DNA from 4 places in the Colwellia sp. 6M3 genome. Region 4 is predicted to be linked to each of the others. Evidence: predicted binding sites of a transcription regulator. Region 4 holds the regulator's gene; each other region holds the start of a gene.

Region 1 (8,287 bases), on a different contig from region 4:
TAAAATTAACACCATAATAGTTAACCACAAGTGTTATACAATTCATTACTCAATAAAGATCATATCCCGTTATTAAAACGGTTTTAAGGATTAACCAATGTTAGAAAATACTATTGATAAATTATCCTTAGTTATCGACGACATTCTCATTGCAGAGCATGAGCAAGACATAGCCCAAATAATGCTTGCTGCAAATGAAACTCTTGTAGCAGAGCAGTTCGCGCTATTAATTGAAGCTCTGCCACAAGATAAACGTTTAAGCGTCTGGGCTACGTACCCAGAAGACATTCAAAAAGATGCTTTTGTCGATATGGGACAAGGCACAAGAACAAGCTTAATTCAGGCGTTAAGTGATGATGAGTGCTTCGAACTACTCGCTCAACTTGACGTTGACGATGTAATTGAAATTGCAGAAGAAATACCGAGTCGATTATTAAAATATGCGATCAAAAATCTAGACGACTCGCAGCGAAAACTTTATCAACAAGCACAACAGTTTACTGTTGATCAGGTCGGCCATTGGCTAGATTACAATTATGTCCGTATTTCTGAAAAGCTTAAAATAACCAGTGCGCAATTATTATTACAAAAAGGCTTATCTCCTTATACAGAAGACTTTTATGCAGTAAATAAAGAGGGTGTTCTAACTGGCACTGTTGACATTAACAGCTTAATTCAAAGTGATGCTGAAAGTACCCTAAAAACATTGTTTTCGCCTGAAACCATTAAACTCAATGGTAATGAAGAATTAACTTCGGCGGCAGAAGCTGTAATTTTATCGGGTAAAATGTCATTGCCTGTTGTTGATGAAAACGACCACTTCCTTGGCCGTTTTACCGTTGAGACGGCTTATCAAGTCAAACAAGAAACACAAACAGAGCAAATTAACAGTGCAGCCGGTTTATCTACCGACGAAGATTTATTTTCAAGTGTTAGAACCAGTGCCAAAAACCGTGGCATTTGGCTTGGTATTAATTTAATTACTGCATTTTTAGCCTCTTGGTTTATTGGCTTTTTTGAAGCTACCTTGCAACAAGTGGTGGCTTTAGCTGTTTTAATGCCTGTTGTAGCATCAATGGGTGGGGTTTCAGGTAGCCAAACGTTAACCGTTATTGTTCGAGGTATGGCATTAGGTCAGATAACAGAACAAAACAGAAAAGTACTATTACGTAAGGAATTAAAAGTTGGTGGGCTAAACGGTATAATTTGGTCGCTTGTTATTGGCGTAATTACCTACTTTTGGTTTGACAATGCACAACTGAGTTTCGTTATTGCCTTAGCAATCTTATTAAATTTACTGACGGCATCGGCATCCGGCGTTATGATCCCTGCCATTTTGAATAAATTGAATATTGACCCTGCCTTATCTGGCGCGGTTATTTTAACCACAGTAACCGACATTGTTGGTTTCGTTGTATTTTTAGGATTAGGTAGCTTACTGCTACTTTAAGAAAAGTAAAAAGAGGATTTAAGTAATGCCTGTAGAAACTATCACCTGGATTGCTATTGTGTTTTGTATTTCACAATCAGCTATTTTTTCAGGATTAAATTTAGCTTTTTTTTCACTGAGTAGACTGCAGTTAGAAGTAGAAGCGAATAAAGGCAATAAAGCCGCCAAAATTGTATTAACGTTAAGAAACGATTCTAACTTTTTACTTGCTACTATTTTATGGGGCAACGTAGGAATTAATGTTTTATTAACCATGTTGTCAGATTCAGTATTAGCCGGTGTTGGCGCGTTTTTATTCTCAACAATAGCCATTACCATCGTGGGTGAAATAACACCACAAGCTTACTTTTCTCGTAACGCTTTAAAAATGGGCAGCATGCTAGCTCCGATTATTCGTTTCTACCAATTTGTTCTTTACCCCGTGGCGCGACCAAGCGCACTCATTCTAGATGCATGGTTAGGTAAAGAAGGTATTACCTACTTAGGGGAGAGTGAACTCGGTAATATTATTAAAGAGCATATACGTGCCGAAGAAGCTGATTTAAACCATGTTGAAGGTATCGGCGCGTTAAACTTTTTTGCCTTAGATGAAATTAAGGTCACTGAAGAAGGTGAAGTGTTAGACCCAAGCTCTATTATAGCGTTACCAACAAAGCTTGATTTGCCTATTTTGCCTGACACATACTCTGGTGCTAATGATCCTTTTTTAACTATGCTCAATGAGTCAGGTCACAGCTGGGTGGTTATAACAAACCTTGAAGGTACACCATTATTAGTTATTGATGCTGATGGTTTTTTACGAAGCGCACTGTTTCAGTCAGAGAACTTTGACCCTTACAGTTATTGTCATCGCCCGGTTGTTATCTCAGATGAAACTACGTCATTAAACGAAGCTATTTTACAAATGAAAGTGAACACCTCAATTGATAAAAACTTCGACGGTGTTATTGAACACGATGTGTTATTAGTGTGGGGCGAAACTAGACGCATTATTACTGGTGCAGATATATTTGGTCGTTTACTTAAAGGCATGTTGCCATTAGTGCAGCATAACGAAAAAGTAGCAGAGCTGATAAACGCTGAAAAAAAATAATTAAGCAGTAACTTATTTTACAATATAAAACTTCGGCTACTTGTGCCGAAGTTTTTATTTTTCACCTTTCAAGTTAAGCCTTTAAAATCACACCTTTCAAATGACAACGTCTAAATAACAATGCCTAAATAACAACGCCTACAAAGCTTTCAATTCTGTCAGTAAGCATGGAGTCACTTTACGTTATAGCCTTAATTACTCTGGCTTTAAAGCAAGTACATCTGATTTCAACAAACTCAAAATTTTCTCCGCAGTATTCCCTAGTACTTTAGCTTGCAAACCTTTACGCCCAACCGTACCTATGACAACTAAGCCTGCTTTTTGCTGCGCGGCAATGCTGGGAATAACCTTTTCTGGTTCGCCTGCTTTAACATGAAAGTTAGCGACAGGTATGTCGTATTCAACAGCCAACGTTTCTATTTGGGTTTTTAAGGTTTTAGCTGCCTTAAGCTCTAACTCGTCTTTGAAGTGAATACCTAAGTCACGTAATACTTTTGAAAATACTACGGTGTAGCATACAAATAATTCCGCTTCATTGGTTTGAGAAAATACTTTAGCGGCTTTCAATATTTGATGGTTTAACGCTTGTTTACTTTTGCGTTTGGTTTCTAGATCTATTGCGGCTAATACATTAGGTGATTTGCGCCATTTATTATCACTGACAATAAAAACAGGTGCTGGGCATTCGCGTAATAATTGCCAATCAGTTGACGTGTACAAAAAAGTCTCACTTCGGTGTGCCGTTTTTACCACCATGGTTGGGCTATGTTCTTCTGCGTAATTATTTATCCAATTATAAATACGCTTTTCCCAAACAACGTCAAAACTGTAGTTAACTCCTTCAGGGACTATTGTCTTGAGTGATTTTTTTGCATCTTGTTTAACTGCATCTATTATTGTTTGTTGTATCTTTTGTGGATCATCATCAATAAGTCGTAAACTTTGATAACAAAAGTAAACAATATGTAAAGAATTATGGCTGCTTTTAGCAAGTTCACAAGCGCGCTGAATAGCCACTTGCTTACTTTCCGATAAATCTGCAATCACTAATATACTGTTCATAATACCCTCTCAGCTGATGTATATTACTTAAAAATAACACACAAGATTCAACGTTTCTTTGATATAGAACAAAGCTTAGTAAGATAAGTAATGAAATGAAAATAGCTTAAAAAGGTTAATCGAGAACTAAGGCTAAACCCTCGAAACTTTAGGTGTTGGTGTTCGTGTTGATGTTATTGTTCAAGTGCATTTGACGAATAATTAAGGCTGTGCAAGCGACAGGTAATAATGAAATCAATGCAAAAATAAAGCTTCCGCTAACAAAGATTAAAACACTTGATAATAGAAAGGCTAAAGCGACGAAAACTGCCCCCACTTTCGCAACCTTGTGATAAGTAAAAAAATGTCCCATTGAAAGCAAAGCTGCAGCGAAAATTTGAATGACACCATAGAGGGTAATAGCAAAGTCATTAAACATGAAATGTTGTAAAAACTGAACTTCATCAGGGCTATGGATAACTTTTGCTATGCCAGCAAATAGGCTTAATAAAGAGATGATGACAATCAATAAATTTATAACAGATTTCATCTACACTCCATGAATCAAGACTTGATTCGCCATAAGTATTAATCCTAGCATGTTATATTTTCTTTGTTGTGTGTATAAGGTTTAAATTACCGTTAATAAACGTCTACACAAGAGAGTTAAGCTTTTCTTTATGTTTCTTATTCGCGTATAGGTATATCAATAAAGCAATAACGATATTGAAGCTACAGCGCAATATTTCAGCTAATTGAAAGTTTAAAGTCACTAAGTTATAAATTAAATCAACCGTTGAACCCAAGCCAAGTATAATGGCTAAAATCATAAATATTTTTTCTAAAGACATTGAATTAGACATAAAGCGCTCTTCAAATATATTATTTTCAAGTGAAATTTGTAAAAGGTTTAATCTTAAAAACCTCAGTAAACACAACAACCAAAAGCGCTAATAAAATTAACTTTCTCATATACTTAAGCACTATCCATGATTTTTTTAATCAATGAATCTAATTTCGATAAGTTAGCATCCAGATAAACGGGTATAGTAATATCAGCATTTTCTTTGATTGATTTTTCAAGCCCCCCTTGCCAAGTTGGTAAAGCTGCAATGCCTATAACGACACAGTTTTCTTTACTTATCTGCTGAAAAAAATTAATTATTTCGTTAACCGCTTCAGGTGTTAAACCAGCAGATTCATCGGCGTGAGCTAGCAAGGCCCAAGGAGAGTTTTGAGGAGCAATTAATAAAACTTTATCGTTTAATTGCTTAACACCTTCTTGATTAAAGCTTCCTGATGGATATATATGTACTACATTTCCAGTCAGATTAATTTTGTAATCTCCATGCGATTCCATTATAGCTCCTGGATTTCATCAAAAAGTAACAGCTTAGTCAGCGTATTTTTTTTATTTTCATAAAAAGGTAATGCGACTAATGTAAATAACTTTGAAAAGAAAGTACATAAACATTACTAACATCAGAAAGTTATTTGTAGCGTTACTGACTATGCTATCACCTTAAAAACCATCAGATTAATTGACCAACTTACTGATGACTTTTACGTTATTGTGCAAGGTTTTATGGACTGGGCATTTATCTGCTATTTCTAAAAATCGTGCTTGTTGCTTAGCGTCTAACTCACCAATAAAACTAATTTCACGCACTATGGCTTCAATACCTTGGCTTTGCTCTTCACACTCTTGGCAATCAAGTAAATAATTTCGACTATGCTTTAGTTCAACTTTTATATGTTTTATAGCAAGATTTTTGCGTGTGGCATACATACGAAGTGTCATAGCAGTACAGGCGCCTAAACCGGCAAGTAAATGCTCATAAGGATCAGGACCCATATTATTGCCACCAACACTTTCTGGCTCATCTGCAAGCCAATAGTGGCTAGCTGTGCTTACATGCTGAGTAAATTTATGATTTTTTTCTTCAACAATCACATGACCTTTAGTAATTTCAGTTTTCCCATATTCAGCACTTGTTTTAGAAGCGTTCATTGAAGACATAACGTTGCTAACGTCTTTATTAACACTTTTATCATGTGTTATATATCGCCCTGCCCACGCCGAAATTACATCGGCAGCATACTCGGCATCACGCTTATTCGTTAATAAATGATCCGCGTCATCTAAACTAACAAAGCTTTTAGGATGTAAGGCCGCTTGATATATTTTTTCCGCTTCACTGATATTAACGGTACTGTCAATGGGTGAATGCATGACTAAAAGTGCTTTCCTTAAATTACCAATGCGACTGGTATCGTAGCGTTTAATGTCATCTAAAAACTGTTTTTCGATAGTAAACACACGTCCAGCCAAGTTCACTTCTGCTTTACCGTACTTTTCAATATCATCGACTTGTAATGCAAAGTTATGAGCGACATGTTCGGCATCAGATGGAGCCCCAATAGTGACTATGGCCATAGCTTCTTCAACCTGTTGAGCAACATTAAGCACTGCTGCACCACCCAAGCTATGACCAATAAGCAATCTCGGCGCTTGATATGTTGTACGAAGAAAATCCGCAGCGGCAATTAAGTCTCTTATATTTGAGGAAAAGTTACTATTTGCAAAGTCACCATCGCTATTTCCTAAACCGGTAAAGTCGAACCTTAACACGGCAATTCCTTTTCTAACTAGCGCTCGGCTTATACGTGATGCCGCCGCAATGTCTTTACCACAAGTAAAGCAATGGGCAAATAGTGCATAAAATTTAACATCAGATTCTGGGGTTTCTAGCAAACCACTAAGTTTGTGTTCTCCACTGATAAACTCGACTTTTTGACGCATAGGGGATCCTTTGTTATTTGATAGTTTTATTTTATATCTAGATTACTAAGATTGACCGCTAAAGCTTAAATTTAATTTCTCCCATTAACATTTACCCATAGTATTTAACTTAAATATTACGATACATAACTTCATATTATGTATAAAATATAGCGGTATTTTTTATTGTTAAGGAACAAGTATGACTATAGGTGTTGGCGGCTCTACCGCAAAAATCGAGCTTGAAAAATTAGCTAATATGACAAATCAGGTAAAAGCGATTTCTGAGGCTGAATTTAAACAACGTATTAAAAAAGCACAAGCGATCATGGCTGAAAATAATATAGCAGCTACCTATATTGATGCAGGAACAAATTTATACTACTTCACAGGTACACGCTGGTATGCCAGTGAACGTATGGTGGGCGCTATTATTCCTCAGCAAGGAGAAATAAAATATATTACTCCTTATTTTGAAGTTAACACGCTGAGTCAGTACATGACGATAAAAGGTGAAATTAAAGGTTGGCAAGAGCATGAAAGCCCTTATCAGTTAGTATCACAAACGTTAAGTGAAATTGGCATAACAACAGGTCAATTAGCCATTGATGAGTCTGCCGCATTTTTTATTGCAGACGGTATTAAAAAAGCAGCCCCAGCGTTAACACTTATCGACGCTAAATGTGTAACGGCAGGTTGTAGAGCAGAAAAGTCTGATACTGAAATAGCCTTGTTACAACAGGCAAAAAACATGACTATTGAAGTTCACAAAGCGGTAGCTCGTATATTGCATGTAGGTATAACAGTGCAAGAAGTGACTGATTTTATTGATCAAGCTCACCGTAAAGTGGGTGCACCTGCTGGTTCATACTTTTGTATTGTACTTTTCGGTGAAGATTCTTCATACCCTCACGGTGTTAAATCACCCAAAGCACTCGAAGAAAATGACATTGTACTCATTGATACCGGTTGTCAGGTTGAAGGATATAACTCAGATATTACCCGTACCTATGTTTTTGGCGAGCCAAACCAACGCCAGCGAGATATGTGGTTGGTTGAAAAATTAGCACAAGAAGCTGCATTCGACGCAGCCAAAATAGGTGTTGCTTGTGGTGATGTTGATGTTGCAGCAAGAGCTTACTTAGCAAGCCAAAACTTAGGACCTGATTACCAAACACCTGGATGCCCTCATAGAACAGGTCATGGTGTAGGTCTGGATATTCATGAATGGCCATATTTAGTTCGCAGCGATAGAACGCCACTGACTAAAGGTATGTGTTTTTCTAATGAACCCATGCTGGTAATACCTAATGAATTTGGTATTCGTTTAGAAGACCATTTTTATATGACAGAAACTGGCGCAAAGTGGTTCACGGAGCCTTCCTACTCAATCGACGACCCTTTTGGTTATAAGCAAGCTTAAGCTATATTAAGCTGGGCGATATAACGTAAATAACTTGACTCAAAGTTCAGGGCTAAACCTGCGTTTATTCCTGACTTTTAAAAATTATTACATTTTAGCTAACTAAATAGAGTGGCGTATGTCTTGAGCTTTGAGTAGAATCGATACATTGTTATTTTTGATACTGAATTTATGCACGCATTTTTAGAATATATTCCACTGGTTATTTTTTTCGTATTTTATAAATTCGCCGATATCTATTGGGCTACTGGCGCACTAATCGTCGCTTCCGCCATTCAAATAGCTTATTTTTTAATTAAAAAGCAGCCCATTCCAAAAAGAAATTTGATTTTCTTCGGTCTAATTGCCGTTTTTGGAGGCTTAACTATATATATGCATGATGATACTTTCTTGAAATGGAAAGTGACGATTATCCAAGGGATTTTCGCAATTGCACTTTTAGTGAGTCAAAAATTATTTAATAAAAACATTATGAAAGAGTTTTTAGGTGAAGCCCTA
Region 2 (8,287 bases), on a different contig from region 4:
TGCACAAGATAACAATGAACTCGAACAACAAAACGTTACTTGCCCACACTGTAAAAAAGGCAACCTACAGTCAAAAGTCAGCCGTTTTGGCAAAACATTCTATTCTTGCGATCACTATCCAAAATGTAAATTTGTCGTCAATCATGAACCCGTTATGGGTGAATGCGAAAAGTGTGGTTTTGGTTTGTTATTGAAAAGGCAAATGGCGGCAGGAGAAAAACTCCAATGTGCGTCTAAACCTTGTAGTCATTTTCAGAAAAACGAATCTGTTTGATATAAAAAAACCAGCAACTTGCTGGTTTTAGTAAAGCATAGTTTTTAAGACAATTTAACTTAGTTTGTTTTTGAAACCAGTAACATAAGGTTTAAGCTCTTCAAATGCCGCTTCAGGTAAAATATCCGCTAATAGGCTTAATCGCTCAGCTAATTGTTTTTCAGAATTGCCAGAGACATTAATATGGCCCATTTTTCGGCCAGCGCGTTTACTTTTCCCATACCAATGCAAAGTAGTACTGGCGACATTCAAGATAGCATTAGGTACTTCATCTTCACCCAGTATATTGATCATAGCTGAAGGACGAATTAACTCGGTACTACCTAAGGGTAAGTCGCAAACCGCACGTAAATGGTTTTCAAACTGACAAGTATCTGCACCTTGTTGTGTCCAGTGTCCTGAGTTGTGAACCCGTGGGGCAATTTCATTCACCAGTAATTGTTCATCAATTTGAAAAAACTCTATGGCTAATACACCAACATAATTTAACTCATTGGCGATACTATCAAATACTTGCTTAGCTTGTGCTTGTAGAGTTTCATTTACTTGCGTGGCAATCGATACGCTTAAAACACCATTGGTGTGATGGTTTTCAGTTAACGGATAAACTACGGTATTACCTTGGCTATCACGAGCACCCACTAGAGAAACTTCTCTATCGAAAGGGACCATTTGTTCAGCTACAACCGCGTGTTGAACACCTTGTTCACCGCCATCAAAAAAAGCTTTAATATCTAGCCAAGTTTCATCTGCTTTGGCTGTATCTTTTAATCGCCACTGACCTTTACCGTCATACCCGGCTAAAGCACTCTTTAAAATTAGCGGAAAAGACAAGTGAGCTAACGCTTGGTCAAAGTCTGCTTTTGTTGCAATAATTTGGTGTTTAGCATTGGCAATATTACATTTTACTAGCAGGTCTTTTTCTAATCTTCTATCACCACCAACTTTAATTGCTTGGCTCGACGGGCGAAGTTTTCCAGATGCTTGGCACAAGGCAAGGGTTTGGTGATCTATATGCTCAAATTCAGCGGTAATAAAATCTGCGAACTCAATGCCTTGCGTTAAGTTACCAAAAATAATATTTGTTGAAAGCGGGTCAACTACATTACCTGAGCCAACATCGAAAGCGCGTATATTAATATTTAAAGGCTTAACAGCTAATGCCATCATACGAGCAAGTTGTCCTGCACCTAATACTAAAACATTCATTGAACTAGCCTTATTCAGCAGGGTTTGGATTATCAAGAATTGTTTGTGTTTGTTCAGTTCTAAATTTTTCAACCGCGGCTTGTACTGTCGGGTCGAAGGTACCAATAATCTGTGCGGCTAGTAAACCTGCATTTGCAGCACCGGCAGTACCAATAGCTAGTGTACCAACAGCAATGCCTTTAGGCATTTGTACAATAGAGAGCAGAGAATCTTGACCACTTAACGCTTTTGATTGAACTGGAACACCTAACACCGGCAAACTCGTATAAGCAGCTGTCATACCTGGTAAATGTGCAGCGCCACCAGCGCCACCTATAATAACTGTAATGCCTCTATCTCTAGCGCTTTCTGCATATTCAGCTAATAAGTGTGGTGTTCTGTGTGCTGAAACAACTTTGGTTTCATAAGGAACATTAAATAAATCTAACATTTGCGCAGCATGCTGCATGGTTGGCCAGTCTGATTTTGAGCCCATAATAATTCCAACTTTCATACGCGATGTGCCTTTTGATAATGTGATTAGAGACCTAACGTTATAGCGAGCAGACTGGCTTTAGCATTAGGTGAAATTTAATGGCAGATTATACCGCGTTTATAAATTTTCTGAAACGGGAAATCTATTTCGATTATTTTGAATAAATAATACTTTATTTATTCTCATGTTGATAATGTTGAGAGCCTCGTAATCAAAACGATAAAGGTTTACTCTTTAGATGCAACATGGCTGATTAAACTAACCCTACAGTGGATTTTATAAGGGCAGCCTTTAAATGTTTAACCAAACTTTATTCTGAAATATTAAGTCGAGACGTTATAGACCAAAGGATGATTTTTTATTTTGATTTTCAGCGTATGATTATTTTATTTAAAATGCAAAGTGTCGCTAAATTTTATAGCAGAAGCGGATTATGTGTTTGTTCATTGTGCTTTAGCCACAAGTAAAGAGGACGCTCATGAGTAATATTTACAATCAAGGCTTGGATAAAGTCGCAGCGAATAGTCAACCATTGACACCGATTAATTTTTTAAATCGAACAGCTGATGTTTATCCTGACAAAGTAGCAATTATCCACGGTAAGCAAAAAATCACTTATCAGCAATATCGTAAAAATGTTCGTAGATTAGCATCAAGTCTGATTAAGTTTGGCGTTAAGCCCGGACAAACCGTTAGCATTATGGCGGCAAATATTCCGGAATTTCTAGATGCTCATTTTGCTGTGCCACAAATAGGCGCGGTACTTAATGCTATTAATATACGTCTCGACGCACACAATATTGCTTTCATATTAGATCATGGCGAATGTGATGTGTTGTTAACCGATACCGCTTTTTCATCTGTGGTTAAAGAAGCGCTCGCTATTTCAACGCGTAAACCGCTGATTATTGATATTGATGATAGTGAAGGCCCTGGTGGAGAAAAAATTGGCACTATGGATTATCAAGAGTTATTAGCGCAAGGCGATGAAAACTTTTCACAATCTTTCGTACAGGATGAATGGCAAGCATTAGCATTAAATTATACTTCCGGAACTACCGGGAACCCCAAAGGAGTAGTGTATTCACATCGCGGTGCATACCTTAACTCTATAGGTCATAATTTTATTTGGCCAACCAATAATAAAACCAACTACCTTTGGACCTTGCCAATGTTTCACTGCAATGGTTGGTGTTTTCCGTGGACTATTGTGGCAGTAGGGGGCACGCAAATTTGTTTAAGGCAAGTCGAAGTAGGCGCTATTGTGAATGCGATGATCGATCATAAGGTAAGCCACTTTTGTGGTGCACCTATTGTGCTTAATATGATCTTAAATGCAGATGAAGAATTACTAGCGAAATTACCCAAAAATATTAAAGCGATGACTGCTGGCGCACCACCACCTGCAGCGGTAATAAAAGGTATCGAAAACCTCGGTATTGAAATAACACAAAGCTATGGTTTGACAGAAGTTTACGGTCCTTGTGTCGTGAGTGAATGGAAAGATGAATGGAATGACAAAAGCCCTGATGAACGAGCAGCATTAAAAGCACGTCAAGGTGTGCGTTATCCGACTCAAGAAGATGTTGACGTACTCGACCCAGACACCATGCAGCCTGTTCCTGCTGATGGAGAAACTATGGGTGAAATAATGTTTCGTGGTAATACCACCATGAAAGGTTACTTAAAAAACCCAACAACAACGGACGAAGCTTTTGCTAATGGATGGTTTCATTCTGGCGATTTAGCGGTGAAGCACCCCGATGGCTATATAGAAATTCGCGACCGCTCTAAAGATATTATAATCTCGGGTGGTGAAAATATTTCATCGGTTGAAATAGAAGGCGTACTTTATATGCACCCCGCTATTTTAGAAGCAGCTGTTGTAGCTAAAAAAGATGAAAAGTGGGGCGAAACCCCTTGTGCTTTCGTTGGATTAAAGCCAGGTCAAACATTAACCGAACAAGAAGTTATACAACACTGTCGTGAGCATATGGCGGGCTTTAAAGTGCCTAAAACCATCGTTTTTAGTGACCTACCTAAAACATCTACCGGTAAGGTACAGAAGTTTGTATTACGACAGCAGGTTAAAGCGTTGTCTGAGGCTTAAGCTAACCCAAAAGCAAAGTTGAACATCGTAACGGTAAGCGTTTTATTAACGCTTACCGTTTTTTTATAGCTAAGCATGTAGTTTAGGCATAAAAAAAGTATAATCACGGTTAATTAATCTTTACTTAACTTACATAATAAAACCAATGGCTACAGCATTAGAAACATTTCAAGAGGGTGGCGTTTTAGCTTATCCGACCGAATCCGTATTTGGTTTAGGTTGTAATCCGGATAACGATGAGGCAATTGAAAAATTGTTGTCGATTAAATCACGTTCAGCAGATAAAGGTTTAATTCTACTTGCCGGTAACTACTCTCAGCTTTTACCTTATATAGATGACAGTAAAATACCACAAGATAAACGCTATGCTGTGTTATCACGTTGGCCTGACGGTATTACACAGTTAGTCGCTAAAAATGCGAATATTTCGGCGCTATTAACAGGGCGATTTGACACGATTGCTGTGCGAGTTACCAGTCAACCAGACGTTGTTGCGCTTTGTTTAGCTACTAACAAACCCATTGTTTCTACCAGTGCTAACTTAAGTGGGCAGCCCCCAGCTAAAACGTGGCAAGATATTCCAAGTGACCTCGCTGATAAAATTGATTTTATTATTAAAGGTAAAACCTTAGGCTTTGAACAGCCTTCTACTATTATAGATGCATTATCTGGAGATATTATTCGCTCATGAGCACTGTAAATATCAATGTTGTAATTGAATTTCTAAAGTCCTTACAGGACCAAATTTGTACTTCTTTAGAAGCCGCTGATGGAAGCGGTAAGTTTATTGAAGATAACTGGGTGCGTGCAGAAGGTGGTGGCGGTAGAACTCGTGTACTAACTAACGGCACTGTTATTGAGCAAGGTGGCGTAAACTTCTCCGTGGTTTCTGGTGATAAATTACCACCATCGGCAACGGCGCATCGTCCAGAATTGGCTGGTCGTAAATGGCAAGCTTGTGGCGTTTCATTAGTTATTCACCCTAAAAATCCTTTTATTCCAACATCTCATGCTAATGTGAGGTTTTTTATTGCGGAAAAAGAAGGCGAAGCTCCGGTATGGTGGTTTGGTGGCGGTTTTGACCTCACACCCTTTTATCCTTTCAAAGAAGATGTTGTGCATTGGCATCAAACAGCCAAAGATATCTGCCAACCTTTTGGTGATGATGTTTATCCAGAATATAAAAAGTGGTGCGATGAATACTTTTATTTAAAACATAGAGACGAAACACGTGGTGTTGGTGGTCTATTTTTCGATGATCTTAATAAATGGGACTTTGAACAATGCTTTGATTATATCAAAGCGGTTGGTACTGGTTTTATTGATGCTTATGTACCTTTGATGGAAAAGCGAAAAAACACTCCATTTGATGAGAATAATCGTCAATTTCAGCTTTATCGTCGTGGTCGCTATGTCGAATTTAATTTAGTTTTCGACCGTGGTACTTTGTTCGGTTTGCAATCAGGCGGTAGAACAGAATCAATTTTAATGTCGATGCCACCTTTAGCGCGTTGGGAATATAATTTTCAAGCCGATCCAAATAGTCCAGAAGCTGCACTACAACATTACTTAGTGCCACAAGACTGGTTACATTCCGCTTAACTACCTGCTTAACAACCCGCTTTAAAGCCCAAGTAGCATAACAGCTAATTGGGCTTTAAAAATATCGAGTTACTGTTTTATACTTATTGAAAAATTCATCCCAGTTTTATTCAGGTTTTAAACAAACCTTGTGCCAGATCAAATTATCAAAAATCGAGTCAGCGTAAAATTACCTTAATGAACCAACAGTTTATTTTCATCTTTACAAAAGGTAATGCTTTCATGAAAACTTCAATAATTAAGGGATTAATTCTCTCAGCAATAACACTTTCACCACTAGCGATTGCTAATCAAGCAGGTGACTTTCTTGTTCGTGGTGGTGCAACATTGATTAACCCTGACAATAGTAAATCAAATATTATGTTAGGCGGTGCTGACTCAACAATGACCCTAACAAATGGCAACAACACACAATTAGGGCTTAACCTTGTCTACTTTTTCGATAGTAACTGGGCAATCGAGCTTTTAGCGGCCACTCCTTTTAGTCATGATATTACTATTCAAGATAAAAATTCAGTGCTTGGCGTAAATGGTGAAAATTTAGGACAAGTAAAGCATTTGCCACCGACACTCAGCGCGCTCTATTATTTTGAAACTAACTCGGCGTTAAAACCATATGCAGGTATCGGTTTAAACTACACAGTTTTCTTTGATGAGGGATTTTCAACAGGGCCCAAGTCATTAGGATTAAGTAATCTAGCATTAGACGACTCGTTCGGTTTATCCGTTCAACTTGGCGCAGATTATCAGCTAGATGAAAAATGGTCTTTGAATGCGTCTATTCGATATATCGATATTGATACTCAAGCAACCTTTGACGTGGCTGGTAACAGTATTGGCAAAGCAGATATTAGCATCGATCCTATGGTTTATTCCTTGATGTTAGGCTATAAGTTTTAAATTAAACAAAATTGTTATAAAAAGCAGTAACTGTGTTGCTGCTTTTATGTTCCTATCTTTTCATAACTGCGTTAACCTTAGGTTAAACACTTAAGCTAGAAACCTCATGGATCAATATCGTGTATTTGGCAATCCAATTGCCCAATCTAAATCACCCTTTATACATCAAAAATTTGCCGCACAATCTAAGCTCATAATAAACTACAAGAGCGAATTAGTTACATTAGGGCAATTCGAAGTGGCCGTTAATAACCTGATTGCAAATAACGGTAAAGGTGCCAATGTTACAGCGCCTTTCAAAGAACAAGCATTTGCAATGTGTGATGAACTTAGCGAAAAAGCCAAATTGGCTGGCGCTGTTAATACTTTAATTTTTACCAAAGATATTATCTATGGCGATACGACAGACGGAATAGGCTTAGTTAGCGATTTACTTAGGCATCAAGTGACCTTAAAAAATAGTAATATTTTATTGTTAGGTGCTGGCGGTGCTGCCAAAGGAGTTGTACAAGCCTTATTCGAACAATCGCCTAAATCATTAACCATTGCCAATAGAACATTAAGCAAAGCTCAAGCTATTGTAGAGCAATACCCTAATAATGCTATTAAAGCGATCACGTTTACTGATACTGAAGAATTAGCCTTTGATGTTATTATAAATGCAACCTCGGCGGGTTTATCGGGTGACAGCTTACCTATCTCAAATAAAACCATCCAATATGCAAATACCTGTTACGACATGGTCTATGGCAAAGAACCCACAGCATTTCTAAAACAAGCAAAATTGCTCGGTGTTGAACATATTATCGATGGCTTGGGCATGTTAGTAGGGCAAGCAGCTGCAAGCTTTCAGTTATGGACAGAAGTGAACCCTGATGTCGAACCTGTACTGCACTCGTTAAGAGAACAATTGCTATAACTGCATAAAAAGAGAAATAACGATATGAACCAAGCTATTATATTTAACGATGACTTACATTTTAATAAGGCGCATGACGCTTGGTCTTTTACTGGACAACTGTCAGGACAGAGGATAACGATATATTTTCATTCAATGCAATTAAAGCAGTTAGCAGAAATAACTAACTGCACAAAATATGATTTAGAAGAGGTTACCGAACTCTGGCTCGAGAAAAATGAGCCAGAAGGTGATGAAATACATATTGAAATGAAGTAAATAATATCGCTCACTAGCTATTAGCTAAATACTCAGCCTTTAATTCTACATAGTTAATGGCTGACTGCTTTAGAAAGTTAGCTTCACTTTCTTTCAACTCTCTAGCCTGCTTTACAGGGTTACCTACATATAAGTAACCACTTTTTAATATTTTGTTTGGTGGGACTAAACTACCTGCGCCTATAAATACATCGTCTTCTATAACTGCACCGTCCATAATAATAGCGCCCATGCCAACAAGAATTCGATCACCTAACACACAGCCGTGCAACATACACTTATGACCGACAGTAACATCGTCACCAATAATTAATGGATTACCACTAGGGTTACCTGAACTTTTTCGGGTGACATGCAAAACGCTACCATCTTGTATGTTACTTCTCGCGCCGATAGTGATTTTATTTACATCACCTCTAGCCGCGACTAATGGCCAAACACTTGTATCATCACCTAAAGTAATGTCACCAACAAGCACAGCAGACTGATCAACATAAACAGCATTACCTAATGTAGGAGTAATACCACGATAGCTTCGGA
Region 3 (8,287 bases), on a different contig from region 4:
AGCGGCTGTTTCAGCTAATCCCAATTGCTTTGCTTTTAACGAGCGTTTTCCTGGTGGCTTTACTCCACGATTTGGCGGCAGAGTAACCGATGAAAGTCTCGCGGTAGGCTTACGAGGTTCGCTAATTAAAAATAATGCTGATCTAACGTATGATATTAGTATGGTCGTTGGGAGAAATCGCAATGATTACAAACTACGCAATAGTGTTAATGCCTCATTAGGTGAAAATTCACCCAGTGATTTTGAACTCGGTTCTCAAATACAAACCGAAGGTGTATTTAACGCTGATTTTACTTACCCAATTAACGTTGATTTTGAGTCAGACTTGAATGTTGCCTTTGGGTACCAAACTCATTTCGAAAAATTTGAGATTGTTACGGGCGAAACGGCATCTTATCAGGCAGGACCTTTTGATAATAATAGTGAGGCGGTCGGAGCAAATGGCTTTCCTGGTTTCTCACCCGAGACCGCTAGTATTAATGATCGCATATCTAATGCCGTATATTTAGATATAGAAAGCGACATTACAGAAGCGCTCTCTATGTCGCTGGCGATCAGGTATGAAGATATCGCTAAAATAGGCAATACTTTTGACGGGAAAGTGTCATCCCGATTACAGCTCAGTGATGAAATAGCCATACGCTCAACACTGAGTACGGCATTTCGGGCTCCGACTGTGGGTCAATCTACTTTGCAACGCATATCTACCTCAAATTCAATCGTTAATGGTGTTGTAGTGCAACAACGATCACAGCTAGTAAGTGCGTTAAGTCCGATTGCTGTCGCACGATCTGGTGGTGGCCTTGAACCAGAAACTGCAACTAGCTTTAGTATTGGTTTATTATCGGATATAGGACCAGCAAATATTACCTTGGATTATTTTCTTATTGATGTTGATGACAGGCTATCTTTATTTTCGAGTGATGTAACTGCTGTAGATACAAGATTATTAGCCACCTCAGGGGTTAAATCAAACGTCACCAGTATTCAATATTATGCTAATGATTTTGACTCAATAACACAGGGATTTGACTTGGTTGCCAGTTTGCCATTGGGGTTTATTAGCCATAATAGCTTAGTATCACTCGCCTATAACTATACAGAAACAAAGTTAGGTGGCTTTGACAGTAAGAGCCCTATTGCTAATGTTAATGCTCGCAAAGAGCGTGAAGAAGGCATTCCAAATAACCGAGCCGTATTAACCTATTCTCAAAAGCAAGGCCATTTAAGTAGCATGTTACGTGTTAACTACTATGGCAGTTTTTACAATGCACAGTTTAATGACGTATCGCTTATTGAGAAAGTGAATGCAATTGTTATAACAGATGTTGAGTTTTCTTATGAAATTAATGAGAGTTTAACGGTAGCTTTAGGTGCTAATAATATTTTTGACGTCTTTCCTGATGAATACAGTAAAGGGCGAACATCGGGATTTTTAGGGGCTATTTACCCACTTAATTCGCCGATGGGATTTAACGGCGGTTATTATTACCTGCGTATGTCATGGGACTTATAAGTCTTCCTATCTAAAATCAAAATCAAAATCAAAATCGTGAGCAAGGTACAGCAACAAAATAATTTATGACTTTACGCTTAATGTTGAGTTAAACATTAAGCTAATTGTTGAATATATTAGAAATAAAAAAGAATTAAATAGTTAAAGCGGAAGAACCTTAGCGCACTTAAAATAGCGGAGTCACAACTAGGTTCTTTAGGCTATAGTAGGATCAATGTGTATTAAGCTAGATATTACGGTTTTGTTCATGTAATAGCTTGGATTTAAAGGTAATTTGTGGTGATGCACAACTTATCCTTTATTTAATATGTATGGCTATTTAAGGCTTAATAAATAAAGCTCTTTCCATTTTTCTACGTTTAACTTGATGAAGGTTTACCTTTTTATTCACTTTATTCCACATTAAAATGGCATCAGCTGCTTCTATCGGTAAATTGTTGTTAATTTTTTTCAGTACTGTCGAATTATAAAAATTACCACTACCAATATTGTACGAGAGGCAAACCATTGCACTAAACTGATTTTCTGTTATCGGCACTTTAACATGTCGGGCAACGTCATTTTCAAATCGATTTAAATCTTCTTTTAGCAACTTCTCAGCTTGCTTTTGCGATATCTTCATTCCTTTGTGAACATCAGCCATATGACCGTAACCTATGAGGAAAGCACCTGAGAGACCTCTATAAGCATTGAGGCGCACTCCTTCAAATTCTTTAATAATATTAATGCAGGAACGGTTTGTTTTAAACATGCTCGGGTCATTTTTTGTTATCGATGACGATTGATTAGATGGGGTAGACTGATCCGACACTCTAGGTGTTTGGCTACAAGCGCCAAGCAAAGTAATTAAGCCATATAGAGCAAAATATTTTAATTTCATCATTTTCCTTGAATCTAGATTGTATAAATTAAACTTACCACAACACATGCACGGCGCTGACATGAACAAGAGTATTCTCGCTTCGACTTGCAAACGAATGGTATGGCTCCTCACCTGTGTGTTATCAATAAACGTTTAATTAGGAGAGTAAATCTACTTTTAATTAAAGTCGCTGATATCGATTTAGCCAAACTTATTTTTAGACTTCGTGGAGTTGATAAACTTGACTAATGAGCTAAAACATAAAAAATACACTTTAAACAATGGCTTGTATTAATCAGCCCATGTAAGTGCAGTAAGGAAAGTATGTAAGCATAAATAAAGTCAAATACACTAGCCAAATAAGAAGGTTTTTTGATCAATACACGGCGAAGTACGGGTCAGTTAAATGGTATTAGTTGTCGTTACCATCACATGAATCATTTTATTCTCGTTATAATAAAAAGCCCCGATTAACGAGGCAATTTATTAAATCAGCTAAAATACGATTACATTTTATTTAGCCGAATTATTGTTAAGTTTACATTATTGCGGCTTTTTACTCATGCCAGTAACTAAACGTGTAAAGGTGACTTGCGCATAATCACCATTTTTCTTATCAGTTTTCCAGTCACCCGTACCTAAACATTTAGGGTACCAAAAGCCAGGGTCGTCTTTAATGCTACATTGATTATATGCACCAGCTTTAAAAAACAATGCATCACCTTTGTAGCCATAAGGATGGTCGAATTTATCAACTTTACCGTTAGCATCAATGTTGTTTGCTAAGTTAATTTGAAAGGTCACTGGCTTGTGGCGTGCAGTTGTAAAAGTTAAGTGCATAATATCTTCAACGACATTTATTTCATAGCTGAACGCTTCGTTTAACGCTATGCCATTTTCACCAGGTTCATTGCTTTCACTCCACAATTCACCCCAAACTGGGTAGGCAATATCTACACGGTTAGGATCTGCTTTTGGTAAGTTGCGTTCATAATTCCAGAATACTGAGCCATATTGATGATTTGGCCATTTTTTAAAATATATTTTAATCGGCTCATTACCATAGCCAAAGCCATTTCCTTCAGCGACGATAGTTTTATCTTTAGTGGCGTGAATTTGCCCTACAACAACGGAATAAGCAGGATTTTTTTCTGGGTAAGTAGCGCGTTTTGCGACATGGTTAACTTTAACTGTAGCCTGTAAGTTACCGCCTATTTGTGCATAACTTTGAGCGTTTTTGTGTGATTTTAAAGAGAAGTTATTGCCTGGCGCATAGTTTGTTAACTGAGGTCCGCCTAATAACTGATGCAGTTCACTCCGTGTGTTGCTTGAATTGGCAGTGGTAAAGGCTTTATTGGGTGTAGCAAAGACCATATTATTTTCGTCATCAAGGTAAAAATAATCAAGGTGGCTATAATTTTGAATATCAATTTTGCTTACCTGATCAACTTTGCCATTATTATCATTATCTGTCGGAATGGTAATTTTCCATGTTGATAAATCAAATTTAGCTGCAGGAATTGGCTTGCTCGATGTTTCGTTTATTGTGTTAGTAGCACAACCTGCAATCACTATAGTTCCTATTATTGCTGAACTTAATACTTGGATAAATTTCATCTTGATATGCCTTTAATAAAAAAAATTGATAAATTGTGCTTAATACCCGACGACTATTTATTTGCTATAACGCTTTACAGGATGCTCATATGGTTAAAGCAGATAGCAGCATAGCTCGTTGCTAGGGTTGAACAGCATTGTTAATAATATGGATATATATCTAATAAAGTAAGCTTTTTCCTCACATATCTATAGAATTTTCAAAGGAGTGATAATACATAGATATTTATAGTATTAAAGTGCCAAAAGGTTTTGAGTTTTGAAAAGGCAAGAAAAAATGGGGTGGTTAAAGGGACTTGAACCTTCGCGAACTTGAAATGCGGAATCATAGGTGATTACGATCGAGTTGGCGACTTTTTAAATAATTGAATATAAAGAGAAATATAAATAAATGGAGTGACTAAATGGACTTGAATTCTCGCGCACTTGAAATAGCGGAATCACCCGTGATTTTGGTCGAGTTAACTATTTCTTACATGATTGAATATAAAAAAATGGGGTGGCTAAAGGGACTTGAACCCTCGACAACCGGAATCACAATCCGGGGCTCTACCAACTGAGCTATAGCCACCACTGATAATACTTGAAGCGCCCAGTGATAAGGCGCGAGGATTGTATTGCATTTTATAGTGATATGACAAGTGAAATATTGCATTTCGACAGGTTTTTTTGAATTTTTTAGAGTGATGAATGATTTTTTGCTTGGCGGTCAGCTATTCGGTTATTTCAACTTTTACCATTAACTTGCTAATATGAAGTAAAGCTATCTAATAAGTTAACCATTATGTCATTAGAAAAAATATCAGCGCAAATTTCTGACTCTCAGCAGGGTAATGCTAAAAAAATGCCACCGGTTGAATTATGGGATCCACCTTTTTGTGGTGATATAGATTTAGAAATAAAGTCGGATGGTAGTTGGTTTTATAATGGTACTGTTTTTAAACGTTTGTCTTTGGTGAAATTATTTGCCTCGGTTTTGAAAAAAGAAGCTGATAAATACTTTCTAGTCACGCCGGTTGAAAAAGTTGGAATAATGGTGGCTGATGCACCTTTTATTTTAACGCAATGGCAATGGTTAGATGAGCAAAAAACCAGTATGCAAGTTACGACTAATTTAGATGACAGCTTTATTTTAAATGCTGAGCACCCCTTAGAAGCTAGTGAAGATGGCGCTTTATACGTTACCGTTAGGCGTAACTTACAAGCCAAAGTACATCGTAATGTTTATTATCAATGGGTTGATTTAGCTCGTGAAGATGACAAGGGTAATGGCGCTGAATTGGTGTTTTTCAGCGCTGATTGTCGATTTAGTTTAGGGCAATTATAAAGCTAATTTATATTACCCGAGAAAAGCGTTGTGTGTTTATATGTTGTTTTAAGTATGCATCAAAGCTCATGCAAATATTGCGGATTAACAGCCTAGCCTTTTGATCGACACGAATATGATCTCTAGTATTACTGATTAACCCATCTTGAATGAAGGTTTGCAGCAAAGGTAAGTCGTCAGCAAAGTAGTCATCAAAACTAATAGCAAATTTTTCATTAATTTTATTTTTATCGAGGTAAAGGTTACACATAAGTTCGCGAATAACTTCACCTCGAATAATGTCATCGCGAGATAAATTTACCCCTTTTTCGTGAGCGTGTGCTTTTGTAGCAATCGCTTTATAATAGCCTTGTAGCTCTTTGGTGTTTTGGCTGAAACTATTACCAATGGCACTAATTGACGAAACACCTAAACCGAGTAAATCACAACCACCTTTGGTTGTGTAGCCTTGAAAATTTCGGTGCAAGTCTCCGGCATTTTGAGCGATAGCTAATTCATCTTCAGGTTTTGCAAAGTGATCCATACCAATGAATTCGTATCCAAAGTCACAGAGCATCTCTATGGCAAGTTTCATCAATGCAAATTTCTCCTCTATGCTCGGTAGCCATTCATCCTTGAGTTTACGCTGTGCGGCAAAGCGTGTTGGCATATGTGCGTAACTAAATAGCGAAATGCGGTCAACAGCCATTTCATTGGCTTTGCTTAGTGTACGAGTAAAGGTTGCTATATTTTGATGCGGTAAGCCGTAGATTAAATCAATATTAATGGATTTAAAGCCGACTTGTTTGGCATGAGCAATAAAGCTGGCAATAAACTCGGTCGACTGTACTCGGTTAATTGCTTGCTGAACTTTTTTATCAATGTCTTGCACGCCAATGCTTAAACGATTAAATCCTAGACTGTAAAGGTGCTCAGCTAGGTTCATTTCTATTTCACGCGGGTCTATTTCAATACTCATTTCTACTTGCTCTGCAAAGGTAAAATTTTCTTTTAGCAGTGCTACTAGTTTTACCATTTGTTCGTGCCGCAAAAAGCTTGGAGTACCACCACCCCAATGTAACTGCTTGATGGTATAGTTTTTGAATAATACCGCTTTTTCGGTAATTTCTTGTGCGAGAAACTCTAGATAAGTGTCAGCTTTATCTCGGTGACGTGTGACGACCTTATTACAACCACAGTAATAGCAAAGGCTATGACAAAATGGGATATGCACATACAAGGACAACTCATTATTGGGTGACTCTTTTATCGCAGAGACTAAGTTGGTGTAACTAAATTGTTCATTAAATTCTAGTGCGGTTGGATATGAAGTATAGCGTGGGCCACTGGTGTTATATTTTTTTAATAGTGCCTGATCAAAAAACTGTGTTGCTCGCATAAGAATACCGATTTATTCATTTTTCGATATTATAGGTAAACTAGCAACTCAAACATTGATCGAGCTCAATACTATGGGCATCTTTGAAGTAAATTAGTTATTTATGGTTTAATTATCGTGAAAAATTTGTCGCGTATATTTAATTTTGGATACAGGGCTTTTTATGAGGTTTTTGTGGGGAAAGTATTGAGCCGCAGTATTCACTAACGGCATCAATAAAATTGTTAATGCTTTAAGTCGTGGATTCACTCAGCATACTATTTCGTTCATTAGCGTACTGGTGTAGTAACTCGATATCTTTACGAATATCGTCAGCCATTTCAGCTTCAAGCTTCATACGCTCAAAATCGAGTTTCATCCGTGATTTTTTATCCAGCTTTTTACGTGCTGATAAAATAGGCATGTGCTTTATAGCTTCATAAAACTTGAATACTGAAGGAAACTGAACATTTAAATTTTGGCTTAATTTTAATGAATCAAGCAGTACGCTTAATCGCCAGCAACCTTCTGCAATATCACATTGCTCTTCTTTCATTGCACGCACAATAATAATAACACTAGAGATTATTTTTTTATCATGCTGTTGCAATGCTAGCTGCTGAGCTATTTCTTTTTGCTCTTGTGCTTGCGTTTGAAGCTTCAATTGGCGCAATAGCTTGACGGCTATTGCTGCTAAAACACCAATAATTACAAAGGCTAATAAAGCTAGATATACCCAAGGATTTGATAGCATTTAAGTTACCTATTCAAATTTTGATAAATCACTATTATTAAACTTGTCCCATAGATCATCTTCTGAATCTGACTTCTGAGTTTGTTCAACAACTTCATCTTCATCATCTAGGCCTAATTCTTGACTGATTTTTTCGTGCTGTTCCATCAGCGTATTGAAATAGTTAACCTCTTCTGACGTTAAGGTTATTTCATTATCTTGTTTTTCAAGTATTTCAAGCAATCTAGGGTCTTGCTCAATACGGCTTAATTGATCAGCTAATGACTCACCTGTTTCAACCACACGGATAGCCGCGATAGGTGAATTATCTTGCACTTTTTTAGCTGGCTTAGTTTTTATCGGCGCATTAACTGGCTTACCTAAATCGATAGGCGTTTTATTACCAATGCGAGGATCTTTATTTTTTGCAGAGTTTTGATTTTGGTTAATTTTTGGTGTGGCTTCTTTTTGACGGTTACCCGCTTCGTTACCATTTGATTTTTTTGCTCTACGCGGCTTTGGCTCTACCAATTTCTTTTTGTCATCTTTTAGGATGCCAATAGAACCGGTGCCTGGCTTGCGTGATTTTTTCGTACGAGACATAGTAATAACTTAAAATAATGAACAATTGTGCTTATTTTACGACATTCCACAGTAAACCGCGATAGAAAGAAAAAAAGCGACGTTATTAACGTCGCTTTTTGAGAAAATGTGGCAATTGCCAACATATATAATCCCGATTCTTAAGTGGCTATCCTAGCCTTTTGTTACGGTCCCTGTTGGGTTTTTAATTTCCAATATTATTTTTATTATTATTTCCGTGCTTAATTTTATTTTTATCGGTCATCCTGACACTTTTTTGAGCTATCCCTAAT
Region 4 (8,287 bases):
TGGGTATCGGTTCTAACCCTTGGCACATTGATAGGTTGTTACTTACTATTACGCATGTGTTTAAAGAACTTTGCAGATGTTCCTGAAGGTGAGCCTACAGGACACGTTTTCGATGGCATTGAAGAACTAAACAACCCACTACCTAAATGGTGGAGTAATTTCTTTTTGTTAACCATTCTTTGGGGCTTTTTCTACATCGCTGTATACGGTTTAGGTGGTTGGAAAGGTTTTTCTGGCTGGGAAAGTTCTAACCAAGGTATTTTGAATTTAGCTGAATCTAAAGAAAAATCGGCTTTAGCTAAAGAAAAAGGCTTGTTAGTACAATACGATCGTGAAGTTGCTGCTGCTGATGAAAAATATGGACCAATTTTTGATGCTTACGCAAAGCGTGAAATAGCCGATTTAGCAACAGCTAACGATGAAGAAGCAACTTCAGCACGTAAAGTTGGGCAACGGTTGTTTATACAAAACTGTTCGCAATGTCATGGCTCTGATGCTCGTGGCGCTACTGGTTTCCCTAACTTAACGGACCAAGACTGGTTATATGGTGGCTCACCAGAAATGATTAAAGCCACACTAATGCACGGTCGTAAAGCTAATGGCATGATGGCTTGGAGCGCAGCATTAGGCGGCGAGCAAGGCGTTAAAGAAGTAGCTGCTTTCGTTTTAAGCTTAAGTGGTCGTGAAGTTGATGCTAAAGCAGCAGAAGCAGGTAAAGTTAAATTTGCTATGTGTGCAGCTTGTCACGGTAGTGAAGGTAAAGGTAGTGACGCAATGGGTATTGCCCTTGGCGCTCCTAACTTAACCGATAATACTTGGCTATATGGCGGTTCTCAGCGTGCTGTTGAATATTCAATAGCTAACGGTCGTGCCGGTATAATGCCAGCGTGGGATAAAATCCTAGGTGAACAAAAAATTCATGTTATCAGTGCCTATGTTTATAGCTTATCGCAAGAGTAGTCGCTAAAAATATCGTGATACTAAAACCTTGATGTTGCAAAGCACCAAGGTTTTTTTATGTTTATCTTTTCAGGGAAGTGTCTCTAATTACTTGTTATATTTAGAATTATAATTACTAAAAACTGGGTTGTTCCTTTAATAAATGCAATGTAAATAGACTTTGCAAGCTCAAGTTTCCTGCGGGTGAATTAACTTATACTGATGAATATTCATTAAGTTAAAGTTTGTTACATAACAGGTTTTTTAATAGTTACCACATAAGAAAAGTCGTATAATGTTCACTCTTTCAGCAAATAAGAAATTTTCATGAAAACATCTTGGTATCAAGAGCCTTGGGCTTGGTTAGTGTTTATATTACCTTTTACAGCCGTAGTTGCCGGTATTGTGACTTTTATTATAGCCAATAGCGATCCAGACCCTCTGGTTGTGGGCGACTATTATAAAAAAGGTAAAGCGATAAACCTAGAGTTAGGCAAAGTTAGACAAGCACAAAAACTCGGTATGAGTTTTGGTTTGAAACTTGTTGATGACCAATTGACTATTCGCCCGACAGGTATCGAAAAAACATTCCCACTATTGAATGTAAATTTTTATCACCCAACATTAGCGGACCGAGATTTTTATTTAGCATTAACGGCTGATGGCAATGGTGACTTTACGCATTTTTTTGAAGCTGAGCAGAATGTTTCTGGTAAGTGGCAAGTAACCATTAGTCCTTTTGAGAACCACTGGAAAATTCAAACCGTGCTCACCCTACCTCAATCTGACTTTATTGCGATAAAACCGGACCTGTCAGTAGCAAATTAATTAGCCTGTAGATTAGTGAGCATAAATTAATGAGCAAAGCTTGTTTTCATTGTGACGAACCCGTTCCCAAGGGTATTCATTTAATAACAAACATCGACAATATTGATCAACCTATGTGTTGCATAGGTTGCCAAGCTGTCGCACAAACGATTGTTGATAACAACCTAACCGATTTTTACCGCTTTCGTAGCGCACCAGCGCAAAAAGGTGAAGTATTAATACCTGAAAAACTTCAACGCAATGAAATACTTGACGATGTAAACTTACAAAATGAGTTTACTTATTATCATGATGGCTTCAAAGAAACCATTTTAACCATTGATGGCATAAGCTGCTCGGCTTGTGCATGGTTAATTGAAATGCAAGTGAGCAAGCTCGAAGGCGTTAATAAGATTAATGTGAACGCCACAACGCAACGAGCGACAGTGCAGTGGCAAGAAAGCCAAGTTAAATTAAGCGACATTCTCAGTTTAATCGATAAAATTGGCTATCATGGCTTGCCATTCAAGGCCAGTACTGCTGAAAAATTAAATAACAAACAAGCTAAAAACTTTATCAAACGCTTAGGTATCTCTGGCATTTTAATGATGCAAGTAATGATGATAGCTTTTGGTTTATATTTTGGTGCTTTTTCAGATATGACAGAACACAATGTCATGTATTTGCGTTGGGCAAGCTTTTTCTTAACTCTACCTATTGTCAGCTATGGCGCCTACCCTTTTTATAAAAGCGCATTTTTTGCTTTAAAAGCACGTCAACTCTCAATGGATGTGCCAGTATCTATTGCTATTTTATTGGCCTTTATGGCGAGTTGCTGGGCAACATTTACTCAGCAAGGTGAGGTATATTTCGAATCTGTTTCTATGTTTACCTTTCTACTGCTTATTGGTAAATTTCTTGAATTTAGAGCCCGTAGTCGCGCCGCTGATGTTTCTGCAAATCTATTAAAGTTAATGCCAATGACCGCAACGAAAGTTGAACACGGTATTGAACAATTTATTTCCGCGAATTACTTAAAAGCTGATGACATTATTTTAATAAAGCCAGGGGAAACTATCCCCGCAGATAGTGAAATAATTACCGGAACGAGCCAAATAAACGAAGCAATGTTGTCAGGTGAACAACTGCCCTTACAGAAAAAAGCATTAGACGCTATATTTGCGGGTACCATTAATGGCGATGGAAACCTAACCGCAAAAGTTAAACATAACAACCAAGAGTCTTTTTTAAGCCAATTAATTCGCTTGAGTGAAAGTGCTCAAAGCCATAAACCAAAGTTGGCAAAATTGTCAGATAAAATTGCCCAATACTTTGTTGCGCTTATCTTAATGGTTTCAATTGCCACGGCAATATATTGGCTGCAACACGCCCCTGAAGAAGCCTTTTGGATTACTTTATCTGTTCTTGTTGTAACTTGCCCTTGCGCATTGGCGTTAGCAACACCAACGGCGCTTACCTGTGCAACAACGAATCTAAATCGTGAAGGTATCATGATTAAATCAGCTCATGTGCTTGAAACCATGCCTGAAGTCGATGCGATATCTTTTGATAAAACAGGCACATTAACTACAGGTGAGTTCACGATTGTTGAAGTAAAAACTTATGGTGATTATTCAACTGATAGTACGTCAAAAGGTAAACAACAGGTGCTTGCTATTGCCGCGGCGTTAGAAGCACACTCAGCTCATCCGTTAGCAAAAGCCTTTAGACCATTTCGTGATTTTAACCAAACAACTACCCAAGTTGTTGTGGCTCCTGGCGCAGGTATCTCAGGTGAAGTTAATCACCAGCACTATCGTATCGGCAAAAGCTCGTGGTTATTAAACGATGACAAACAGGCATGTTTTAGTGCTCAGTGCGTACTCATGCAAGATGAAACATTAATCGCTGAATTTTATTTGCATGATGGCTTACGTGATGACGCGAAACCTTTAATTGATTTTCTACATCAACAAAGTATTGAAACGAGCATGTTATCTGGCGATCACCTCCAAGGCTGCAATAAATTACAATCAATATTGCAACTAAGTAATGTGCAAGCTAACTTGTCAGCGCAAGACAAAGTTAACGCCATAAAGCATCAACAAGTTTCGCATACTGTTGCTATGGTAGGCGATGGGGTAAACGACAGCCCAGTATTAGGCGCCGCTCATTTATCGATTGCCATGGGCAGTGGTACTGATATTGCTAAAAATGGCGCAGATGTCATATTATTAAACAATAAGCTTAAAGGCGTACAAACATTGCGAGAGGTTGCCATTCGAACAACGCGCGTTATAAAGCAAAATTACCTTTGGGCTTTTGGATACAATGCGGTTGTATTGCCGTTAGCCGTAACAGGGCATATAGCGCCTTACATGGCAGTAATTGGCATGTCGGCCAGTTCAATATTAGTCGTAACAAATTCATTAAGGCTGCTAAAAAAATGAGCATAATCTACGTATTAATTCCTATTGCTGTATTACTCACCTCTATTGGCATATATCTGTTTTTTTGGGCGGTAAAAACTGAGCAATTTGATGACTTAGAAAAACAAGGTATGAGCATTTTATTTGATGATGAAAATGACAATATCATTCGCAATAAAAACAACAGTAGTAAATTAAAAGACAGTGAATTAAGCGAAATCGACGAGCAACAAAAACAAGCAGAAAAGTCATCTCATGACGCTTGATTTTTTTTCCGCATTTATAATTGGTTTACTAGGCTCTGGCCATTGTATTGTAATGTGTGGCGGCATTAGCACCATGTTAACCACGAGCATATCTGACCATGCTCGCCATAAAAAAATGGCGATTATATTTGCCTATAATTTTGGCCGAATCGCGTCTTACAGCTTAATTGGTGCCTTGGTAGCATTCACCAGTTCAATGGCGGCTAAAAATATTGGTTTTCCTGTTATTATTTTAAAAACGATTGCAGGTGTGTTTCTAATCCTACTAGGTTTGTATCTAGGACAATGGTTAATGTGGTTAAGCCGCATAGAGTATTTAGGTAAAAACATTTGGCGCTACATCTCACCTTATACTAAAAAATTCATGCCCATTAAAAACATACAGAGTGCATTGGCGTTAGGAGCACTTTGGGGCTGGTTACCCTGTGGCTTAGTTTATTCTACGTTAACGTGGTCATTAGCAAGCGCCGATGTTTTAAATGGCGCTTTGATCATGTTTTTCTTTGGTCTTGGTACTTTACCTGCGCTGCTGTCAGTATCACTCGGCACTTTCAGTGTGAAGTCTTTATTAACTCAGCCCGTTTTTAGAAAACTAGCCGCCATTTTGGTGATTTCATACGGCATTTACTCTATACTAATAGCATATAGCTAACGCATCTAATATGGTGTTCAGCATGGAAGTTTTTATAGGCTGTTATGAATAATAAATCGTGTACCGATCAGCAACATATTCACTGTCAAAACTGTAGTATTAGTGAGTTATGCTTGCCATTTTCGCTTAATAATCAAGAGCTAGAGACTCTAGATAACATTATTGACCGTAAGCTCCCTATTCAAAAAGGAGAGCAGATTTTTAATGATGGTCAGCCTATGCAGGCGCTTTACGCGATTCGTTCGGGCACATTCAAAACCTATACCATCAACAAACAAGGCGAAGAACAAATTACCGGTTTTCATTTAGCAGGTGATTTACTTGGCTTTGATGCCATTGCTAATGCAGAGCACCCAAGTTTTGCTAAAGCATTAGAAACCTCAATGGTTTGCGAAATTCCTTATAATACACTCGAACATTTATCTAACAGCATGCCTAAGTTAAAAAAACAGATTTTGCGCATGATGAGCACTGAAATTCGTGAAGACCATGAAATGCTAATGTTGCTTAATCGTAAAAATGCAGAGCAACGCCTAGCTACATTTTTTAGTACCTTAAGCAGTCGATATAATGCTCGTGGCTTATCAGCCTCTGAATTTCGCTTATCTATGACGCGCAGCGATATTGGTAACTATATTGGTTTAACGGTTGAAACAATAAGCCGACTCCTTAATCGCTTTGATAAAAATGGTTTAATTGCTGTTAATGGCAAACTGATTACCATTGTAAATATTGAAAAATTAAATGAGTGTGCTGGACTTTAAGATAAATTTTATCAGCCTTTTTTCATACTTTCTTATTCAACAGTTTAACGCTATGATTAATATAAAATAGCTTATATAAATGATAATAATTTGATTTAAAACAACTATTATTATTACAAAATAAGTTATTGTTATTATATATATTAACTGTTTAGTTTGGCCTAATACCCACAGGCAAAGATAAGGAATTAGCTATGGAAAAGTATCAAAAAATACTCGCTATTGTTGACCCCACAACAGAAGATCAAAAAGCGGTAAAACGAGCATTAGAATTAGCGCGAAAAACTGGCGCAAGTATTACCGCATTTTTGACCATATATGACTTTTCTTATGAGATGACCACTATGCTTTCAGGCGACGAGCGTGAAGCTATGTGTAAATCTGTTATAAATGATCGTACTCAATGGTTACAGTCTTTACTTGCTGAACTCGATGTAACAGATATCACCATTGATTGTAAAGTTATCTGGCATAATCGTCCTTTCGAGCAAATAATTGCACAAGTTATTGATCATGATTACGACATAGTCATTAAAGGTACACATCAACACGACAAATTTAAATCAGTAATATTTACCCCTACCGATTGGCACATTTTACGTAAATGTCCTTGCCCTGTTTTGCTAGTGAAAGAGCATTTATGGCCTGAAAATGGCAATATTGTTGCTGCATTGAATATTGGCAGCGAAGAAGAAGAGCATAAAGCGCTTAATGATAAAATTACGGCAGAAGCAAAACAGCTAGCTAAAGTTATGAAAGCAAACCTACATTTGGTTAATTCTTTCCCTGGTACGCCGGTAAATATTGCGATAGAAATTCCAGAGTTTGATGCCAATGATTACAACCTCGCCATGTTAAAACATCATGAAGAAGCGATGTTAGAACATGCAACTGCGTTTAATATTACTAAAGAATACACTCATATTAAAGAAGGCTTACCTGAAGATATTATACAAAGTGTCGCCGAAGCCTTAGACGCAGAACTGGTTATTTTAGGCACCATTGGACGTACAGGTTTATCTGCAGCGCTAATTGGCAATACAGCAGAACATGTAATTGATAGACTAAACTGTGATGTACTTGCGTTAAAGCCTGAGGGTTACGTTTCACCCTTGGACGTTAAATAAAATCTTTATTACGTAAAATACAGCTAAAAGAGCGTCACTGATTGATAGAAATATTCTTAAGGTGACGCTTTAATAAAACGCTAAAACTTCTCCCTAGCTTAACTACAATAAATTACAGGTAATTACTCAAGCTAATTTCCAACGATCTTCTCTTCACAATTGTTATAAGTTTGTCTTCAAATATTTATTACGCTATACATATCATTTATAGATCATCATCAGGACTTTATCATTGAAGATAAAACAACCGCTTAGACTTATACCTTATTACATTAGCACGGTGATACTCCTGCCCTTATTACTTTTACAAGCGATATGGGTGCGTTTTAGCATGATAAAACTCCCAGAAGCATTAGGTGAACGCTCAGGCTCTACAGGTAATGGCAGTCCAATTAGTTTATTGATAATTGGTGATTCGGCTACAGCAGGTGTTGGTACACACGAACAAAAAAATGCATTGTCAGGCCAGTTATCAAACAACCTTGCTATTAACAATCAAGTAAACTGGCAATTAGTAGCGAGTACGGGCCTAACTTCAACACAGTTAATCAATGAAATTGAAAAGTTAGAAACACAAACGTTTGACTTTATTTTGGTATCTATTGGTGTAAATGATGTAACAGGCCTCACAAAAGAAAGTCTCTGGGTTAGCAATATAGAGGCTATTGTAAGCTTATGTAGCACCAAATTTGGTACTCCAAAAGTGTTGTTGACAGCACTTCCTCCGATGCATTTATTTACCGGCATTATGCAACCATTAAGATGGTGGCTAGGAGTACGCGCAAAAAGACTAAATACCTTAATGATGCAAACCACAGCAAATTATAGCCAATGTTGCGTCCTAACAATTGACATACCTTTTACGTCTGAATATTTGGCTCAAGATGGCTTTCACCCGTCAGCACTTGCTTATGGTGTTTGGGCAGAACAAGCCGCGACGGCATTAAAACTATCAACTTAAAATAGATAAATAAATTCACTAAGTTCAACTTTGTTCATGTAGTTACTTCGGCTATACTACGCGGCAATATTTACTAGGAATTTATTATGAGCGCAGTTTTAAAATCGGCCTTATCTCCAAGCCAAAACACACAATTAGAAAAGCTTGAAAAACGCTTACGACGTCATGTTGGCCAAGCGATTGCCCAATACAATATGATTGAAGACGGCGATAAAATTATGGTGTGTGTTTCTGGTGGCAAATTATGTGTAATATAATTATCAGAAACTAAATAATCGGTTAACAATAATAGTTTCCATTGTAAGAACAATAAGATAGTAAGTTTATATTTATTTACATCCG

Evidence for each region. Region 4 encodes FNR, which switches genes on or off when oxygen is low (the NO sensors DNR and NnrR bind a similar motif). Its sites were predicted from a motif close to TTGATCTAGATCAA; they were not measured.
Region 1: H4J50_RS10890 (universal stress protein) is a predicted target of FNR. The motif match lies at 3,664-3,677, and genes of this name have one in related genera.
Region 2: H4J50_RS09470 (OmpW family protein) is a predicted target of FNR. The motif match lies at 5,799-5,812, and genes of this name have one in related genera.
Region 3: hemN (oxygen-independent coproporphyrinogen III oxidase) is a predicted target of FNR. The motif match lies at 6,756-6,769, and genes of this name have one in related genera.

The regions. Positions count from the first base shown of each region.
Region 1 covers NZ_JACGWF010000043.1:23,883-32,169, reverse strand. Annotated here, with positions in the region: gene H4J50_RS10900 (magnesium transporter) at 98-1,450, shown strand; gene H4J50_RS10895 (DUF21 domain-containing protein) at 1,476-2,543, shown strand; gene H4J50_RS10890 (universal stress protein) at 2,739-3,605, opposite strand; gene H4J50_RS10885 (hypothetical protein) at 3,754-4,134, opposite strand; gene H4J50_RS10880 (hypothetical protein) at 4,238-4,447, opposite strand; gene H4J50_RS10875 (hypothetical protein) at 4,561-4,944, opposite strand; gene H4J50_RS10870 (bifunctional alpha/beta hydrolase/OsmC family protein) at 5,122-6,387, opposite strand; gene H4J50_RS10865 (Xaa-Pro peptidase family protein) at 6,569-7,789, shown strand; gene H4J50_RS10860 (septation protein A) at 7,961-8,287, shown strand, end outside.
Region 2 covers NZ_JACGWF010000035.1:460-8,746, reverse strand. Annotated here, with positions in the region: gene H4J50_RS09500 (type I DNA topoisomerase) at 1-274, shown strand, start outside; gene H4J50_RS09495 (5-(carboxyamino)imidazole ribonucleotide synthase) at 329-1,483, opposite strand; gene purE (5-(carboxyamino)imidazole ribonucleotide mutase) at 1,494-1,976, opposite strand; gene H4J50_RS09485 (acyl-CoA synthetase) at 2,437-4,068, shown strand; gene H4J50_RS09480 (Sua5/YciO/YrdC/YwlC family protein) at 4,214-4,759, shown strand; gene hemF (oxygen-dependent coproporphyrinogen oxidase) at 4,756-5,670, shown strand; gene H4J50_RS09470 (OmpW family protein) at 5,893-6,570, shown strand; gene aroE (shikimate dehydrogenase) at 6,677-7,489, shown strand; gene H4J50_RS09460 (hypothetical protein) at 7,514-7,747, shown strand; gene H4J50_RS09455 (gamma carbonic anhydrase family protein) at 7,761-8,287, opposite strand, start outside.
Region 3 covers NZ_JACGWF010000002.1:4,465-12,751, forward strand. Annotated here, with positions in the region: gene H4J50_RS00510 (TonB-dependent receptor domain-containing protein) at 1-1,516, shown strand, start outside; gene H4J50_RS00515 (lysozyme) at 1,836-2,396, opposite strand; gene H4J50_RS00520 (polysaccharide lyase family 7 protein) at 2,922-3,995, opposite strand; tRNA gene H4J50_RS00525 (tRNA-His) at 4,491-4,566, opposite strand; gene H4J50_RS00530 (DUF1285 domain-containing protein) at 4,780-5,322, shown strand; gene hemN (oxygen-independent coproporphyrinogen III oxidase) at 5,330-6,700, opposite strand; gene H4J50_RS00540 (DUF2489 domain-containing protein) at 6,933-7,433, opposite strand; gene yihI (Der GTPase-activating protein YihI) at 7,443-8,015, opposite strand.
Region 4 covers NZ_JACGWF010000007.1:13,652-21,938, reverse strand. Annotated here, with positions in the region: gene ccoP (cytochrome-c oxidase, cbb3-type subunit III) at 1-960, shown strand, start outside; gene H4J50_RS02935 (FixH family protein) at 1,267-1,767, shown strand; gene H4J50_RS02930 (heavy metal translocating P-type ATPase) at 1,797-4,196, shown strand; gene ccoS (cbb3-type cytochrome oxidase assembly protein CcoS) at 4,193-4,441, shown strand; gene H4J50_RS02920 (sulfite exporter TauE/SafE family protein) at 4,431-5,093, shown strand; gene fnr (fumarate/nitrate reduction transcriptional regulator Fnr) at 5,138-5,857, shown strand; gene uspE (universal stress protein UspE) at 6,052-6,984, shown strand; gene H4J50_RS02905 (SGNH/GDSL hydrolase family protein) at 7,316-7,945, shown strand; partial or broken gene H4J50_RS02900 (tRNA 2-thiocytidine(32) synthetase TtcA) at 8,032-8,187, shown strand.